One region of the Crenobacter cavernae genome, then DNA from elsewhere that is predicted to be linked to it. Evidence: predicted binding sites of a transcription regulator. Region 1 holds the regulator's gene; each other region holds the start of a gene.
What was found. The regulator FNR, encoded in region 1, switches genes on or off when oxygen is low (the NO sensors DNR and NnrR bind a similar motif). The targets are predictions, from matches to a motif close to TTGATNNNNATCAA.

Region 1 (5,457 bases):
GATGGCGGTTCAGGTGCTGTCGTACGAGCTGTTCTCGCACGTCGACGTCGGCGTCGACTATTTGAAGACAGACGCCGAGGCGGCGACGCACGAGGAGGTCGACGGCTTCTACGGTCATCTCGACGAGACGCTCGAGGCGATCGGCTACTACCGTCGCCGCAACGGCGAGCGGCTGATGCGCCGGCTGAAGACGCTGTTCAACCGCGCCCAGTTGCAGCGCGAGGAGATCGACATCCTGCGCGGTATGCTCAAGCAGATGCAGCGCAGCGCAGGCGGACAGTCCGGCACCCGGTCCGACCCTGGCGAAGCCGACGAAAACGCCTGATTCGCGCGGCACGGCGCACCGGGGTAAAGTTCAGGAAAGACGTTCCTCCGAAAGGCTGACCGTGCCGCCCGTTCCGCCCGTCTCGTTCCCCCTTCTTTCCGCGCTGCCGGCCTGGCACGCGCGGCTGTTGACGCTGCGCCACCAGGCGGTGCGCGACCTCGCCTTCCTGCTGACCGCGCCGATGGGCTGGGCGGCGTCGAGCAACCTCGAACCGGCCCGGCTGCTCGGCGCCCGAGGTTGGCCGAGCCTTTCGGCGCTCGACGCCGATCCGGCGCCGCTCGAGCAATGGCTGCTCGCGCATCCGTCGGGCCGGCTCGGCCGCTACGCCGAGGTGCTGCTCGCGTACTGGTTCGCGCATGCGCCGCACGCCGAACTCGTCGCGCACAACCTCGCGGTGCGCGACGCCGCGCACCGCACGCACGGCGAATTCGACTTCCTGGTGCGTCTGGACGGCGAACCCTTCCATATCGAGCTGGCCAGCAAGTTCTACCTGATGCTGGGCGACGTGCCCGACAGCCTGATCGGCGCCAGCCTGCGCGACGCGTGGCGGCTGAAGGCGGCCAAGCTCGAGCGGCAGCTCGCGCTGCGCCGCCACCCGCTCGCCGCACCGCTGCTGCCGGCGGGCTTCACTCAGGCGGCGAGCGTCGCGCGCGTCACCGGCTGGCTCTTCATCAACGACGGCCTCGCGCTGCCGCACCCGCTGAACCCCCATGCTCCACGCGGCTGGTTCGCCCCATTGGCCGAGCCTTGGCCGCATCGCAGCGGCGACAGCCGCTGGCTGTGGCTGCCGCGGCTGCAATGGCTCGCACCGGCCAGGCTGCCGGCGCTCTATACCGAATCCGAGCAAGACTTGCGCGCCCGGCTCGCTCTGATCGACCGGCCGCAACTGGTCGCCGAGGTCGCCGTCGACGAGACCGGCGAGGCGTTCGAGGTGGCGCGCGGCTTCGTGCTGCCGGCCGGCTGGCCGCCGCCCGAGGCGCTCGCCGCGCTGCGCGCACGCATGCTGCCGGAGCCGGCGTGGCAGGCCGGCCGTTGAGCGTCGGCGAGCGCGCGCTCGTCGCTTCGCTGTACGGCGCCGCGCTCGACCCCGCGCCGCTGCGCCTCGTGCCGCGCGCGCGCTTCCCCTTCTGGACGCGCCCTATGGCGTGGCGCAACACCGTCTGGCTGACGGCTCCCCTTTACCGCGGCGACTACTCGATTTGCTGCGCAAGGTTGGCCGAGGGTTCGGCCGAGGATCTGGCCGCGCTGCACACCTGGCTGCACGAGCTGGTCCACGTCTGGCAGGCGCAGCAGGGCGCACCGCTGTTGACGCGCGGCTTCGCGATCGGCGTCGTCGGGTCGCTACCTTTCACCGTCGACCCCTATCTTTATTCTCTCGACGCGGGCCGCTTCGCCGACTACGGGCTCGAACAACAGGCGGCGCTGTGGTCGGACTACCAGCTGCTGAGCTTGCTGCCCGACTCGGCGGCGCTCGCGTGGCGTTTGGCGCGCGACAACATAGGCTGGCGACGCGTTCTGGCATCGTCCGGGGAGGCTTGCGCGGCGCTCAAAGCACAGCGCCCGGTACTCCTTGCGGAATACCGGGCGGTGTTGGCCGAGCCGCTCGCCGATCCGGGCTGCTACCGGGGAAAGACGGCTTGTCTGGGGCGGGTGAGGCCGCTCACCTAGGGCCGGAGCTCGCGTTCGCGCAGCCGGACAGCAGCGCCTTGAGCGTGGCGGGTTCCAGGAGCCGGATGTGCTTGTGGTCGACCTTGATCCAGCCCTGCTGCTGGAGTTTGGACAGCGTGCGGCTGACCGTCTCGAGCTTGAGGCCGAGGAAGCTGCCGATCTCCTCGCGGCTCATCCGCAGGATGAAGTCGTTGGCGGCGAAACCGCGGCTGGCCAGGCGCTGCGACAGGTTCAAGAGGAAGGCGGCGAGGCGCTCCTCGGCCTTCATATTGCCGAGCAGCAGCATCACGTTCTGGTCGCGGACGATCTCGCGGCTCATCAGCCGGTAGAAGTGGCGCTGCAGGCTGGGGATGTCGCGGCTGAGGTCTTCCATGCGCGTGAACGGCAGCTCGCACACCTCGCTGTCCTCGAGCGCGATCGCGTCGCAGCCGTGCAGGTCGACCGAGATGCCATCCAGCCCCATCAGCTCGCCCGACATGTGAAAACCGGTCACCTGCTCGCGGCCGTCGCAGCTCGCGACTGTCGTCTTGAAAAAGCCGGTGCGCACCGCGAACAGCGAGCGGAAACCCTCGCCGCTGCGGAACAGGGCGTCGCCGCGCTTGAGCTTGCGGCTCTGGCGGATCACCGCGTCCAGTTGTGACATCTCGTCGGGGTTGAGGCCTATAGGCAGGCACAGCTCGCGCAAGGAACAGTCAGAGCAGCTGACTTTCAGCGTGGCGGGCGAAAGGGTATCGGCCATGGGCGTTGCGGTTTTCCTTCTTCGCTTGACGTGGGGCAAGGCGGTAAAGCGGGCGTTTCGGCAAATTTAACAGCCCACCCGTGCCTTTGTCATCGCAGTGAAACCCGAACCGACTTCGCCCGCCCGCTTCGAATTCGACCGCCATCTGCGCGAACGCGCGACGACGGCGCGCTATTCGCGCACGGTGTGAAGAAAAAAGCTCGGCCAACCTTTTGTAAGGTTGGCCGAGCTTCTTCGTGCAGACGGCGTCGAAGATCAGGCGCGGTGCGCGTGTCCGTTCAGCCTTGCGAACACGCGGCGCACGCGGGTCCGCAAGCCGTCCATATAGGTGTACACCACCGGCACCACGATCAGCGTCAGCACGGTCGACGTCACCATGCCGCCGATGATCGCGTGCGCCATCGGCGCGCGCGTCTCCGAGCCTTCGCCGCCGCCGAGCGCCAGGGGCAGCATGCCGAAGATCATCGCCAGGCTGGTCATCATGATCGGGCGCAGCCGCACGCGGCCGGCCTCGACGATCGCCGCGCGCCTTTCCATGCCCTCGCGGCGCGCCTGGTTGATGAAGTCGACCAAGAGGATGCCGTTCTTGGCCGCCAGGCCCATCAGCATCACGATGCCGATCACCGAGAACATATTGAGCGTCGAGCCGAACAGCAACAGGCCGAGAAACACGCCGACGAAGGCCAAGGGCAGCGACACCATGATGGTCACCGGCAGCGTGAAGCTGCGGAACTGCGCGGCGAGGATCAGATAGATGAAGATCACGCCCATCGCCAGCGCCTGCACCGCGAAGCCGAGCGACTCGGCCATGTCCTTCTGCTCGCCTTCCTGGTTCAGGCTGACGCCCGGCGGCAGCTTCGCGTCCTTCAACAGCTTGCCGATGTCGGCGAACACCGCACTCGACTCGCGGCCCTCGATGTTGGCGGTGATCGTCACCTCGCGCTGCAGGTTCACGCGGTCGATCTGGCGCGGGCTCTCGGCCGGCCGGCTCTCGGTCACGCTCGACAGCGGCACCATGTTGGCCGAGCCGTCGTCCTTGCGATTTCCGGCGACGGTCAAGACGTCCAAGAGTTCGGCCGCGCGCGCGGGTTTCGGGATCTGCAGCCTGACGTCGTAGTTCTCGCCGTCGGGCGCTTCCCAGGTGGTGACGGTGTTGCCGGCCAACAGCGTCGACAGCGTGTCGCCGACCTCGGCGAGGTCGATGCCGAGGCTGCCGGCGGCGTCGCGCTTGACCGAGATGTCGAGCGCCGGGTCGGCCGCCGACAGGCTGCTCTCGACGTCGCTGACGCCCTTGACGCCAGCCAGCCGCCCGGACAGCGCGTTGGCGGCCGCCTCGAGCACATGCACATCGCTGCCGCGCAAGCCGATGTTGACCGCCTTGCCGCCCGGACCGTGCTTGCCGAGTTCTTCTACCGACGACAGCTCGATGCCGGCGACGCGCTCGGCCTTGCCGCGCGCGGCGGCCATCAGGTCGAACAGGCTGCGTTCGCGCTCCTGCTTGCTGCCGGCGTCGACCACCAACCGTGCCTCGGTCTTGCCGGCGCCGAAGCGCCCGCCGGCGACGCTGACGTTCACCGAGCGCACCTCGGGCAGCTCGCGCAAGCCTTTCTCGACCTGGCGCGCCTTCGCCTCGGTGTATTCGAGCGAGCTGCCCGGCGCGGTCTTGAAGCTCAGCGAGAACTTGCCCTGGTCGCTCTTGGGCAGGAATTCGCCGCCGATCAGCGGCACCAGCATGAAGCTGCCGACGAGCAGCGCCAAGGCGCCGGCGATCACCGTCTTCCTGTGGTCGAGCGCCCAGCCGATCGCGGCGCCGTAGCGCTCGGCCAAGCGGTCGAGCGAGGCTTCGAACCAGTCGAGCGTGCGCCCGAGCGGCCCCTTGTGCGCATCGCCGTGGTGGTGCGGGTCGTGCCAGATCGACGACAGCATCGGGTCGAGCGTGAAGCTGACCAGCATCGAGATCAGCACCGCGACGGTGACGGTCAGGCCGAACTGGTGGAAGAACTTGCCGATGATGCCGCCCATGAAGCCGACCGGCAGGAACACCGCGACGATGACCAGCGTCGTCGCCAGCACCGCCAGACCGATCTCCTCGGTGCCTTCGAGCGCCGCCTTGTAGTGCTCCTTGCCCATATTGGCGTGGCGGACGATGTTCTCGCGCACGACGATGGCGTCGTCGATCAACAGGCCGATCGACAGCGACAGCGCCATCAGCGTCATCAGGTTCAAGGTGAAGCCCATCGCCGAGATCGCGAACAGCGTGCCGATCAGCGCGACCGGCAAGGTCAGGCCGGTGATCACCGTGCTGCGCCAGCTGCCCAGGAACAGGAACACGATCAGTACCGTCAGCGCCGCGCCCTCGATCAGGCTGTTCCTCACCTCGGTCAGCGAGCGTTTGACGTTGTCGGACTTGTCGTAGGTGACCTTGACGCCGGTGCCGGCCGGCATCAGCGGCCTCATTTCTTCCATCACCTTCTTCACGCCTTCGGCGACCGCGACGACGTTGGCGCCGCGCGCCGCGCGGATGTCGAGGCCGACCGATGGCAAGCCGTCGATCAGCGACAGGCTGTCCTTCTCGGCCTCGTCGTCGGCGACGGAGGCGACGTCGGCGAGCCGGATCGGCGCGCCGTTACGCCACGTGAGCGTCAGCTTGGAGAAGTCGTCGACCGTCGCCAGCTTGCCGGTCAGGCGCACCGACAGCTCGTTGCTCGCGGTGTTGACCGAGCCG
Region 2 (5,457 bases), 1.6 Mb from region 1:
TCGACTCGGGCACGACGTCGCGCGGGTTGATCAGGTGCACGCGGTGCCATTCGTCCGAGTAGCGGCCGCCGACGCGGGCCAGGTCCGGACCGGTACGCTTGGAGCCCCACAGGAACGGGTGGTCGTACACCGACTCGCCGGCGACCGAGTAGTGGCCGTAGCGTTCGGTCTCGGCGCGGAGCGGGCGGATCATCTGCGAGTGACAGTTGAAGCAGCCTTCGCGCTGGTAGACGTCGCGGCCGGCCAGTTGCAGCGCGGTGAAGGGCTTGAGGCCCGCCACCGGCTCGGTGGTCGACTTCTGGAACATCAGCGGCACGATTTCGACGAGGCCGGCAAAGCTGATCACGATCAGCGTGAACACGATCAGGTAGCCGACGCGTTCTTCGATCAGTTTCTGGATCTTTTCCATCTTGTTCTTTCGACCTTAGTGCGCGTGGGCGGTGACGGCCGGGATCTTGGCGTCGACCGGACGACCTGCGAACACGGTGCGGTAGGTGTTGTAAGCCATCAGGACCATGCCGGTCAGGTAGAAGGCGCCGCCCACGAAGCGTACGAAGTGATACGGATAGGTGGCTTTGACGACCTCGGCGAACGCGTAGGTCAGCGTGCCGTCCGGGTTCAGCGCGCGCCACATCAGGCCCTGCATCACGCCGGAGATCCACAGCGCGGAGATGTAGAGCACGACGCCGATGGTCGCGAGCCAGAAGTGCGCCTCGATCAGCTTGACGCTGTACATCTCTTCACGGCCCCACAGGCGCGGGATCAGATAGTAGAGCGAACCCATGGTGATGAAGCCGACCCAGCCGAGCGCGCCGGAGTGCACGTGGCCGACGGTCCAGTCGGTGTAATGCGACAGCGCGTTCACGGTCTTGATCGCCATCATCGGGCCTTCGAAGGTCGACATGCCGTAGAACGACAGCGACACGACGAGGAACTTCAGGACCGGGTCGGTGCGCAGCTTATGCCAGGCGCCGGACAGCGTCATGATGCCGTTGATCATGCCGCCCCAGGACGGTGCCAGCAGGATCAGCGAGAACACCATGCCGAGCGACTGGGTCCAGTCGGGCAGCGCGGTGTAGTGCAGGTGGTGCGGACCCGCCCACATATAGGTGAAGATCAGCGCCCAGAAGTGCACTACCGACAGGCGGTAGGAGTACACCGGACGGCCGGCCTGTTTCGGCACGAAGTAGTACATCATGCCGAGGAAGGCGGCGGTCAGGAAGAAGCCGACGGCGTTGTGGCCGTACCACCATTGCACCATCGCGTCGACGGCGCCGGCGTAGACCGAGTACGACTTGAACGCGCCGGCCGGCACCGACAGGTTGTTCACGATGTGCAAGAGCGCGACGGTCAGGATGAACGAACCGTAGAACCAGTTGGCGACGTAGATGTGCTTGATCTTGCGTTTGGCGATGGTGCCGAAGAACACCACGGCGTAGGCGACCCAGACGAGCGCGATCAGGATGTCGATCGGCCACTCGAGCTCGGCGTATTCCTTGCTCTGCGTGTAGCCGAGCGGCAGCGTGATGGCCGCGGCGACGATCACCGCCTGCCAGCCCCAGAAGGTGAAGGCGGCCAACTTGTCCGAAATCAGCCGCACGTTACACGTGCGCTGGACGACGTAGTACGAGGTGGCGAACAGGCCGCAGCCGCCGAAGGCGAAGATCACGGCGTTGGTGTGCAGCGGGCGCAGGCGGCCGAAGTGGAGCCACGGACCGAAGTTCAGGTCCGGCCACACCAGCTGGGCCGCGATGACGACGCCCATCAGCATGCCGAAAATGCCCCAGGCTACGGTCATCACGGCAAACTGGCGCACCACCTTATAGTTATAAGTGGATTGCGTTTCCATTAAAGGTTTCTCCAAGGTTGCAAACTAGAACGTATTAAACCGCGACGGCTTGATTCCTGAAGGGCTGTCCCCATCTCCCTTCGACGCGGATCAAGGCCGTAGATGAGGCGGTCACGCGGCCGGCTCGTGCGCGAGGATTCCGTGTGTCGCTGCGCGTCTTCAGTAACGGTTTTCACAAAACCGGAAGACGCGACCGCCCCTTCGATGTCAACCCGGCATTCTAAAGCAATCGACCCCTGCGGGCCAGACGCATACCGGCGCTCGGGCCCCGCGGTTTCATTCCGTTACACGGCCCTTTGGGGCGTGGCCGGAAGTTGTCGTCGCAGCGAATTGTATTGTCATCGTCCGGAAGCCCCTTGATCTGGGTCAAAGGGCGCCAAAGCCGCGTCCGGCCTCGCTGACGGATGCTAGAATCGCGCTTTTCACGCCGGGAACCTTCCATGACCGCGACCGTGCGCTACACCCTCCGCCCGATCCGACCCGAAGCCCATCTGTTCGAAGCGACGCTCACCGTCGACGCGCCCGACCAGGCCGGTCAGCGCTTCACGCTGCCGGCGTGGATTCCCGGCAGCTATATGATCCGCGACTTCGCGCGCCAGATCGTGGCGATCCGCGCCGAATCGGGCGGTAAGAGCTTGGCGCTGACGCAGCTGGACAAGCACAGCTGGTTGGCCGAGCCGTGCAAGAAGGCGCTGACGGTGACGGTAGAGGTGTACGCGTACGACCTGTCAGTGCGCGGCGCTTATCTGGATTCCACGCGCGGCTTCTTCAACGGCACCAGCGTGTTCCTGCGCCCCGAAGGCTTGGCCGAGCAGCCGTGCACGCTCGACATCCAGCCGCCCGAGGGCAAGGCGTTCGACGACTGGACGGTCGCGACCAGCCTGGCGCCGCTCGATGTGAAAAAGAGGACCGGCTTCGGCCGGTATGGCGCCGCCGGCTACGACGAGCTGATCGACCACCCGTTCGAACTCGGCGGGGTCGAGCGCGTGACGTTCAAGGCCTGCGGCGTGCCGCACGAGATCGTCGTCTCGGGCCGCCATCGCGGCGACCTCAAGCGCCTCGCGCGCGACGCGAAGAAAATTTGCGAATACCAGATCAGACTATTCGGCGAGCCGGCGCCGTTCGAACGCTACGTCTTCCTGCTCTACGTCGGCGGCGACGTCTACGGCGGGCTCGAACACCGCGCGTCTACCGCGCTCGTAGCCAACCGCGACGACCTGCCGGTCAAGGGCGACAAGAGCCTCACCGACGGCTACCTGCAGCTTCTCGGCCTGATCAGCCACGAATACTTCCACAGCTGGAACGTCAAGCGGATCAAGCCGGCCGCGTTCACGCCGTACGAACTGTCCACCGAGAACTATACGAGGCTGTTGTGGGCGTTCGAGGGCGTGACGTCCTATTACGATGATTTGACGCTGGTGCGCTCCGGCCTGATCGACAAGGAGCGCTACCTGCAACTGTTGGCGAAAACGATCACCGCGGTAGAGCGCGGTGCCGGCCGCAGGAAGCAGACGCTCGAAGAATCGAGCTTCACCGCGTGGAACAAGTACTACCGCCAGGACGAGAATAGCCCGAACGCCATCGTCAGCTACTACGCGAAGGGCGCGCTCGCCGCGCTGGCGCTCGATCTGTTCATCCGCGAAGAGAGCGGAGGCGTGAAGAGCCTCGACGACGTGATGTGCGCCTTGTGGAGCAAGTGGCTCTCCGACGGCCAAGGCTTGGCCGAGCACGAGTGGGAGGCGATCGCCGAGGCGGTCACCGGGCTCGACCTCGCCGACTTCTTTGCGTCCGCCTTGCGCTCTACCGAAGACCTGCCACTAGCGAAGCTGCTCGCGACGCAGGGCGTGACGCTGTCTTTCGACGCGGCCGCGTCGGCGTCCGATCGCGGCGGTCTCGCCGACTCGGCCAACGTCAAGGAGCGCGCCGTGTTCGGCGCGAAGACCGCCGCCGATCCGCTCGGCGTCAAGCTCACGCAGGTCTTCGACGGCGGCGCCGCGCAGGCTGCCGGCCTGTCCGGCGGCGACGTGCTGGTCGCGATCGACCATCTGAAGGCCTCCGACTTCGACAAGCAGCTGGCGCGCTACGCGCCGGGTGACAAGATCACCGTCCACTATTTCCGCCGCGACGAACTGGCTAGCGCCACGCTCGAGCTGGCCGCCGCGCCTACCGACACCGCGCGCCTCGCCCTCGCCGGCGACGCCGCCTGGCTGCACCGCTGAACCTTCGGCCCCGAACAAGAGAGAAACCCATGGCCACGCCACAGATCAAGTACCGCAAGGACTACCGCGCACCCGCGTTCCAGATCGACCGGATCGACCTGACCTTCGACATCCACGAGCCGCTGGTGACCGTCAGGTCGCGCCTGGTGATGCGCCGCAACGGCGGCAACTCGGCCAAGCTCGTGCTCGACGGCAGCGCCGTGCTCAAGGCGGTGGTGCTCGACGGTGAAAGGTTGGCCGAGCCGCGCTACGCGCTCGATGCGGCCGCCGAGACGCTGACCATCGACGACGTGCCCGACGGCTTCATCCTCGAGATCGAGACCGAGATCGACGCGGCGGCCAATACCAGCCTGATGGGGCTGTACGCTTCCGGCGGCAACCTGTTCACGCAGTGCGAGCCCGAGGGGTTCCGCAAGATCACCTACTACCTCGACCGTCCCGACTCGATGTCGAAGTTCACCACCACGCTGATCGCCGACAAGCAGGCCTACCCGGTGCTCTTGTCGAACGGCAACAAGGTCGGCGAGGGCATGCTCGACAAGAAGCGCCACTGGGTGAAATGGGTCGACCCGTACAAGAAGCCTTCCTACCTGTTCGCGCTGGTCGCCGGCCGCCTGTCGGCACTGCGCGACCGCTTCGTGACCGCCGGCGGGCGCGACGTCAAGCTGGAAGTCTGGACCGAGGCGTCCGACCAGGACAAGGTCGCGCACGCGATGGCGTCGCTGAAACGCGCGATGAAGTGGGACGAGGAGCGCTTCGGGCTCGAGTACGACCTCGACACCTACATGATCGTCGCCGTCGGCGACTTCAACATGGGCGCGATGGAGAACAAGGGTCTCAACATCTTCAACACCAAGTACGTGCTCGCGCGCCAGGACACCGCGACCGACTTCGACTTCGAGGCGGTCGAGGGCGTGATCGGCCACGAGTACTTCCACAACTGGACCGGCAACCGCGTCACCTGCCGCGACTGGTTCCAGTTGAGCCTGAAGGAAGGCCTGACGGTGTTCCGCGACCAGGAGTTCACCGCCGACATGACGAGCCGCGCGGTCAAGCGCGTCGAGGACGTGCAGTCCCTGCGCGCGATGCAGTTCCCTGAGGACGCCGGCCCGACCGCGCACCCGATCCGCCCGGACAGCTACATCGAGATGAACAACTTCTACACCATGACGGTGTACGAGAAGGGCGCCGAAGTGGTGCGCATGTACCAGACGCTGCTCGGCCGCGACGGCTTCAGGAAGGGCATGGAGCTCTACTTCCGCCGCCACGACGGTCAGGCGGTGACCTGCGACGACTTCCGTAATGCCATGGCCGACGCCAATGGCGTCGACCTGACCCAGTTCGGCCTGTGGTACAGCCAGGCCGGCACGCCGCTGCTGTCGGTCACGG
Region 3 (5,457 bases), 1.3 Mb from region 1:
CGGGCAGAGGAATCGCCCCGAACGAGCGAGCGCGATGCGCGGCTTCGGGGGAACGGACAAGCGCCAGCACGCGCCAGCGGCGGGTGAGGGCGGGCAGGGCGCGGCGGGCGACGTCGCCGACGCCGGCGATCAACAGGGTACGCATGTCGCACATTTTAGCGATCTTTAGAGGTAGAGGAAGAAGATGACGTGTCAGGTCAAGGTGCTCCCGAGCGGGCACAGCTTTGCGGTGGAAGCGCAAGAAACGCTGCTGGAAGCGGCCCTGCGTCAGGGCATTGGCTTGCCGTACGGTTGCCGCGACGGCGCGTGCGGCGCCTGCAAGGGCAAGATCGTGGAAGGCGAGGTCGAACACGGCCCGCACCAGGAAAAGGCGCTGCCGCCGCACGAGCGCGCGCAGGGCTACGCACTGTTCTGCTGCGCGCGTCCGGTAGAAGGCTTGGCCGAGCTTTCGATCGAGGCGCGCGAGGTGACCGGTATCGGCGACATCCCTATCAAGACGCTGCCTTGCCGCATCGAGAAGATCGAGAAGGTCCACGACGTCGCGGTGCTGCGGCTGAAGCTGCCGGTGTCCGAACGGCTGCAGTTCCGCGCCGGCCAGTACATCGACATTCTGATGAAGGACGGCAAGAAGCGCAGTTTCTCGATCGCCAACGCGCCGCACGACGATGCCTTCCTCGAGCTGCACATCCGCAACCAGCCGGGCGGCAGCTTTTCCGAGTACGTGTTCAACACGATGAAGGAGCGCGAGATCATGCGCTTCAAGGGCCCGATGGGGTCGTTCTTCCTGCGCGAAGAGTCGGACAAGCCGATCGTGTTCATCGCCAGCGGCACCGGCTTCGCACCGATCAAGGGCATCGTCGAGCACGCGATCCACAACGGCATCCATCGCCCGATGGTGATGTACTGGGGCGCGCGCACCAAGGCCGACCTCTACATGGCCGAACTGGCCGGCTCGTGGCAGACGCAGCTGCCGGGCTTCTCCTTCATCCCGGTGCTGTCCGACGCGCTGCCGGAAGACGAGTGGGCCGGCCGCACCGGCTTCGTCCACCAGGCCGTGCTCGACGACTTCGACGATCTGTCCGGTTACCAGGTCTACGCCTGCGGCGCGCCGGTGATGGTCGAGGCGGCGCACAAGAGCTTCATCGCCGAACGCGGCCTGCCGGAGGACGAGTTCTTCTCCGACGCCTTCTTCCTCGCCAAGGACCTCGGCCAGAAATAAGCTCGGCCAACCTTGCACCCCCGACAGCCCCGCCTTGTGCGGGGCTGTTGTTTTTGGCGTTTTCCGTTCGCGGTAGCCGATCCTATGCAGTTTGACTTGGGTCAAGGCCCGAAGCTTGGCCGAGCCTTACCCTTGCCGCATACCAATCGGCGCAGGCAGGGAGGGCAAGGCCATGGAACTCTGGAAAGAACTATTGTCGTCCTATGTGGGCATTTTGAGTCTGCTCACCATCGTCGTGGCGGCCGGGATGGTCGGCTACTGCGTATGGCTGTTCGTCAAGAAGGCGCGCGAGGCCGAGGAGGCCGAACGGCGCGCATCCGGGCGGCTCGCTGCAAGGTAGGCCGTAGGCGTAGGAAACGGCCACCTCGATTAAGGTGGCCGGTGACTTTAGGGGGCTTATGCGCCGTCGAAGCTGCACACGGTGTAGAGCGGCAGGCCGCTCGAGCGGATCAGCTCGCCGCCCTTCAGTTCGGGCAGTTCGATGATCGCTGCGGCTTCGACGACTTCGGCGCCGAGTTTCTGCAGCAGCTTGTAGCCGGCCATCATCGTGCCGCCGGTCGCGACCAGGTCGTCGATCAGCACCACGCGGTCTCCTTCGCGACATGCGTCGGTATGCATCTCGACCGTCGCGTTGCCGTATTCGAGTTCGTACTCTTCGGCGATCGTGGTGAACGGCAGCTTGCCCTTCTTGCGGATAGGCACGAAGCCGACGTTCAGTTCGTAGGCGAGCACCGAGCCGATGATGAAGCCACGCGCGTCTAGCCCGGCGACCAGGCTGATGTCGGCGTCCATATAACGGTGCACGAACACGTCGATCAACAGACGAAACGCCTTCGGGTTCTGCAGCAACGGCGTGATGTCGCGGAACATCACGCCCTCGTGCGGCCAGTCGGGCACGGTGCGGATCGCGTTCTTCAGGTAGCTGGCGTAGTCGAGGTTGTTGAGGCTTTGCATGGCGTGATGTCTGGCCGGGCGGTAGGAAAGCGCTGCAAGTCTAGACCAAAACCGGTGCCCCCGCTCCGGGTGGGCGGCGCCCAAAACGAAGCGGGCCGTCCCCTTGGGGGCGGCCCGCTTTTTTCTTGGCGCGTCGCGGCTTAGTGCGCGCTATCGAGGAAGGCGAGCTTCAGCGCCCACAGGGTGGCGATCACCCAGACCGCCGGCTTGACCTGGCGGGCGTGGCCGGACATCAGCTTGATGACGGCGTAGGAAATGAAGCCGAAGGCGATACCGGTCGCGATCGAGTAGGTGAACGGCATCGTCAGCGCGGCGATCACGGCCGGTGCCGCTTCGGTCATGTCGCGCCATTCGACCTCGGCGAGCCCGCGCGTCATCAGTACGGCGACGTACAGCAGCGCCGGCGCGGTGGCGTAGGCCGGCACCGACTCGGCCAACGGCGAGAACCACAGGCAGGCGGCGAACAGCACGGCGACGGTGCACGCGGTCAGGCCGGTGCGGCCACCGACGGCGGCGCCGGCGGCGGACTCGATATAGGCGACGGTCGACGACGTGCCCATCGCCGCACCGGCGATGATCGCGGTCGAGTCGGCCATCAGCGCGCGCTTCAGGCGCGGCAGTTTGCCGTTCTTGGACAGCCCGGCGCGATGAGCGACGGCGACCAGCGTGCCGGTGGTGTCGAACAGGTCGACGAAGAAGAACACGAACACCACGCCGAGCAGCGCGGCCGACATCACGCTACTGATGTCGAGCTTCATGAGCGTCGGCTCCATGCTCGGCACCGGCGCGAACACGCCCTTGAACTCGGACAGGCCCAGGCCGATCGACAGCGCGGTGCAGGCCAGGATGGCGATGATGATCGAACCGTTCCACCGGCGGTACTCCATCACCACGACGAGGAAGAAGCCGAGGATGGCGATCAGCGCTCTCGGGTCGTGCAGGTTGCCGAGCGAGATATAGGTGGCCGGGTTGGCGACGACGATGCCGGCATTCTTCAGTGCGACGAGGCCGAGGAACATGCCGACACCGGCGGAAATCGAGAACTTCAGCGAGTCCGGGATGGCGTTGATCAACAGTTCACGCACCTTGAACAAGCTCACGCAGACAAACAGGATGCCCGACAGGAATACGGCGCCGAGCGCGGTTTCCCACGGCACGCCCATGCCCTTGACCACGGTGAAGGTGAAGTAGGCGTTCAGGCCCATGCCCGGAGCGAGCGCGATCGGGTAGTTGGCGACTAGGCCCATGATCGCGGTGCCGAGCGCCGCGGCGAGGCAGGTCGCGACGAACACGGCCTTGAAGTCCATGCCGGTCAGCGACAGGATGGCCGGGTTGACAACCACGATGTAGGCCATGGTCAGGAAAATGGTGAAGCCGGCAAGAACCTCGGTTCTGATGTTGGTGCCGTTCTCCTCGAGTCGGAACAGCCTTTCCAATAGGCCGTTCGATGCTTGTTCCGTCATCTGCATCTTGTTGAACTCCTCGTTGTTATGTGTGTGATATGTCGTGCGGCAGGCTTTGCTTGGCATAAAGCTATTTTGGCCTTGGCAAAGTTCTCGGCATGATGAAGGAATTTATGGCAACTGTCCCCAATGTTTATGAGGTTGCGGCGGCTGGCTCTCGACGATCGAGCAGCGGAAAAAACGGCGTTGGCGATCGAGAGGGCTGCCCTGCGCCGGGGGGATGCCAAAAACAGGGGGAGAATTTGAGGGTTTACTCTAGGTGTCGGCACTTTTGCAACACCTTGGTGCGGGGGTTTTTGCCCGGTTTTACCGATAAATGGCGGATTTTGGCTGAAAATAATGGAAAACCCTGCTTCTATGGCCGGGTGGGGATGCTAGCGGTTGTGCAATAAAGTCTCTTCCTTGTAAGATAAATGCACGGTTCGGGTCCTTCACACGGGGCCATCGATCCACCCGCGGCGCAACGGAAACCAGACAACAAAAAGAGTTCCGTGCAGGAATGCGCTCTGCAAAGGGAAGAAGAGGCAGCCACCATATGAAGCTGTCGAAATAGCGTTGAGGAGAAACACGGTCTGCTCTTCTTGTCAGAAGGGCGGGTCCGCCAGGAGCCGGTTCCGGCGATCTGGCGTGGCAGGGCTAAGCGGTCGGTGGTGCGTTCAGGAACGCCCCGTACTGCAATCCTGTCGCCTCCCCTCGTCTATCTTCCTTACTGCAGTCGCTTCCACCCACACCATCGGTGGCGTATTCAGGGTGATCCCTTCAAGACGTTCCGATTGCACTAGCAAACTGCAGGGAAATAGAGAAGCGCGGGCCGTATGGCTTTGTCTGACCTTTCCCTTGTTCACAAACACGAATGACATGAGAGCAAACCTGATGACGGGCAGAGGTCTGGCCGTTTCAGCGTGCTGATAAAGGAGCTGTATCATGATTGAACAAGATGGCCTGCCAGTAGCGGGCGTCGGAACTGGGTCTTCTAAGCTCGACAAATTTTTCCAGATTTCCGCGCGTGGCAGCTCGACGCGTCAGGAAGTTCTGGCCGGTGTCACTACCTTCCTGGCGATGGTCTACTCGGTCTTCGTTGTGCCGGGCATGCTGGGCAAGGCGGGTTTCGATACCAGTGCAGTATTCGTCGCCGTCTGCCTGACGACGGCGTTCGGTTCGTTGTTGATGGGTTTGTGGGCCAAGCTGCCGCTGGCCATCGGCTGCGCCATTTCTTTGACCGCCTTCACCGCCTTCGGTCTGGTGTTGGGCAAGGGTCTGTCGCCGCAAGTGGCGCTGGGTGCCGTGTTCCTGATGGGCGTCGTGTTCACCGCCATCTCGGTGACCGGCGTACGTACCTGGATCCTGAAGAACCTGCCGGCCGGTATCGCGCACGGTACGGGTGTCGGCATCGGTCTGTTCCTGCTCTTGATCGCTTCGGACACCGTCGGTCTGGTCGTCAAGAACACCCACCCGGGTTTGCCGGTTGCGCTGGGCAATATCACCGCCTTCCCGGTCGTGATGTCGGTCCTGGGCCTGGCCGCGATCTTCGGCGTCGAGCGTCGCCGCATTCCGGGCGGCATCCTGCTCGTGATCGTCGCGCTCTCCGCGATCGGTCTGGCCTTTGATCCGGCGGTGAAATTCACCGGCGTGTTCGCCATGCCGAGCCTGAGTGTTCCGGGTGGCTCCTCGCTGATCGGTTCGATGGACATCCAGGGCGCGCTGACCGCCGCCGTGATCCCGAGCGTGCTCGCTCTGGTGATGACCGCCGTCTTCGACGCGACCGGCACCATCCGCGCCGTGGCAGGTCAAGCCGGCCAGCTGGACGAAAAAGGCCAGATC

Region 2: DWG20_RS00805 (M61 family metallopeptidase) is a predicted target of FNR. The motif match lies at 2,206-2,219, and genes of this name have one in related genera.
Region 3: DWG20_RS02365 (DUF3149 domain-containing protein) is a predicted target of FNR. The motif match lies at 1,311-1,324, and genes of this name have one in related genera.

What each region holds. Positions count from the first base shown of each region.
Region 1 covers NZ_CP031337.1:1,789,822-1,795,278, forward strand. Annotated here, with positions in the region: gene DWG20_RS08655 (RNA methyltransferase) at 1-325, shown strand, start outside; gene DWG20_RS08660 (DUF1853 family protein) at 387-1,361, shown strand; gene DWG20_RS08665 (hypothetical protein) at 1,343-1,993, shown strand; gene fnr (fumarate/nitrate reduction transcriptional regulator Fnr) at 1,986-2,732, opposite strand; gene DWG20_RS08675 (efflux RND transporter permease subunit) at 2,988-5,457, opposite strand, start outside.
Region 2 covers NZ_CP031337.1:179,973-185,429, reverse strand. Annotated here, with positions in the region: gene ccoO (cytochrome-c oxidase, cbb3-type subunit II) at 1-409, opposite strand, end outside; gene ccoN (cytochrome-c oxidase, cbb3-type subunit I) at 425-1,849, opposite strand; gene DWG20_RS00805 (M61 family metallopeptidase) at 2,290-4,068, shown strand; gene pepN (aminopeptidase N) at 4,098-5,457, shown strand, end outside.
Region 3 covers NZ_CP031337.1:498,780-504,236, reverse strand. Annotated here, with positions in the region: gene DWG20_RS02375 (SDR family oxidoreductase) at 1-145, opposite strand, end outside; gene DWG20_RS02370 (CDP-6-deoxy-delta-3,4-glucoseen reductase) at 185-1,219, shown strand; gene DWG20_RS02365 (DUF3149 domain-containing protein) at 1,392-1,559, shown strand; gene DWG20_RS02360 (adenine phosphoribosyltransferase) at 1,616-2,173, opposite strand; gene DWG20_RS02355 (NCS2 family permease) at 2,314-3,636, opposite strand; gene DWG20_RS02350 (NCS2 family permease) at 4,561-5,457, shown strand, end outside.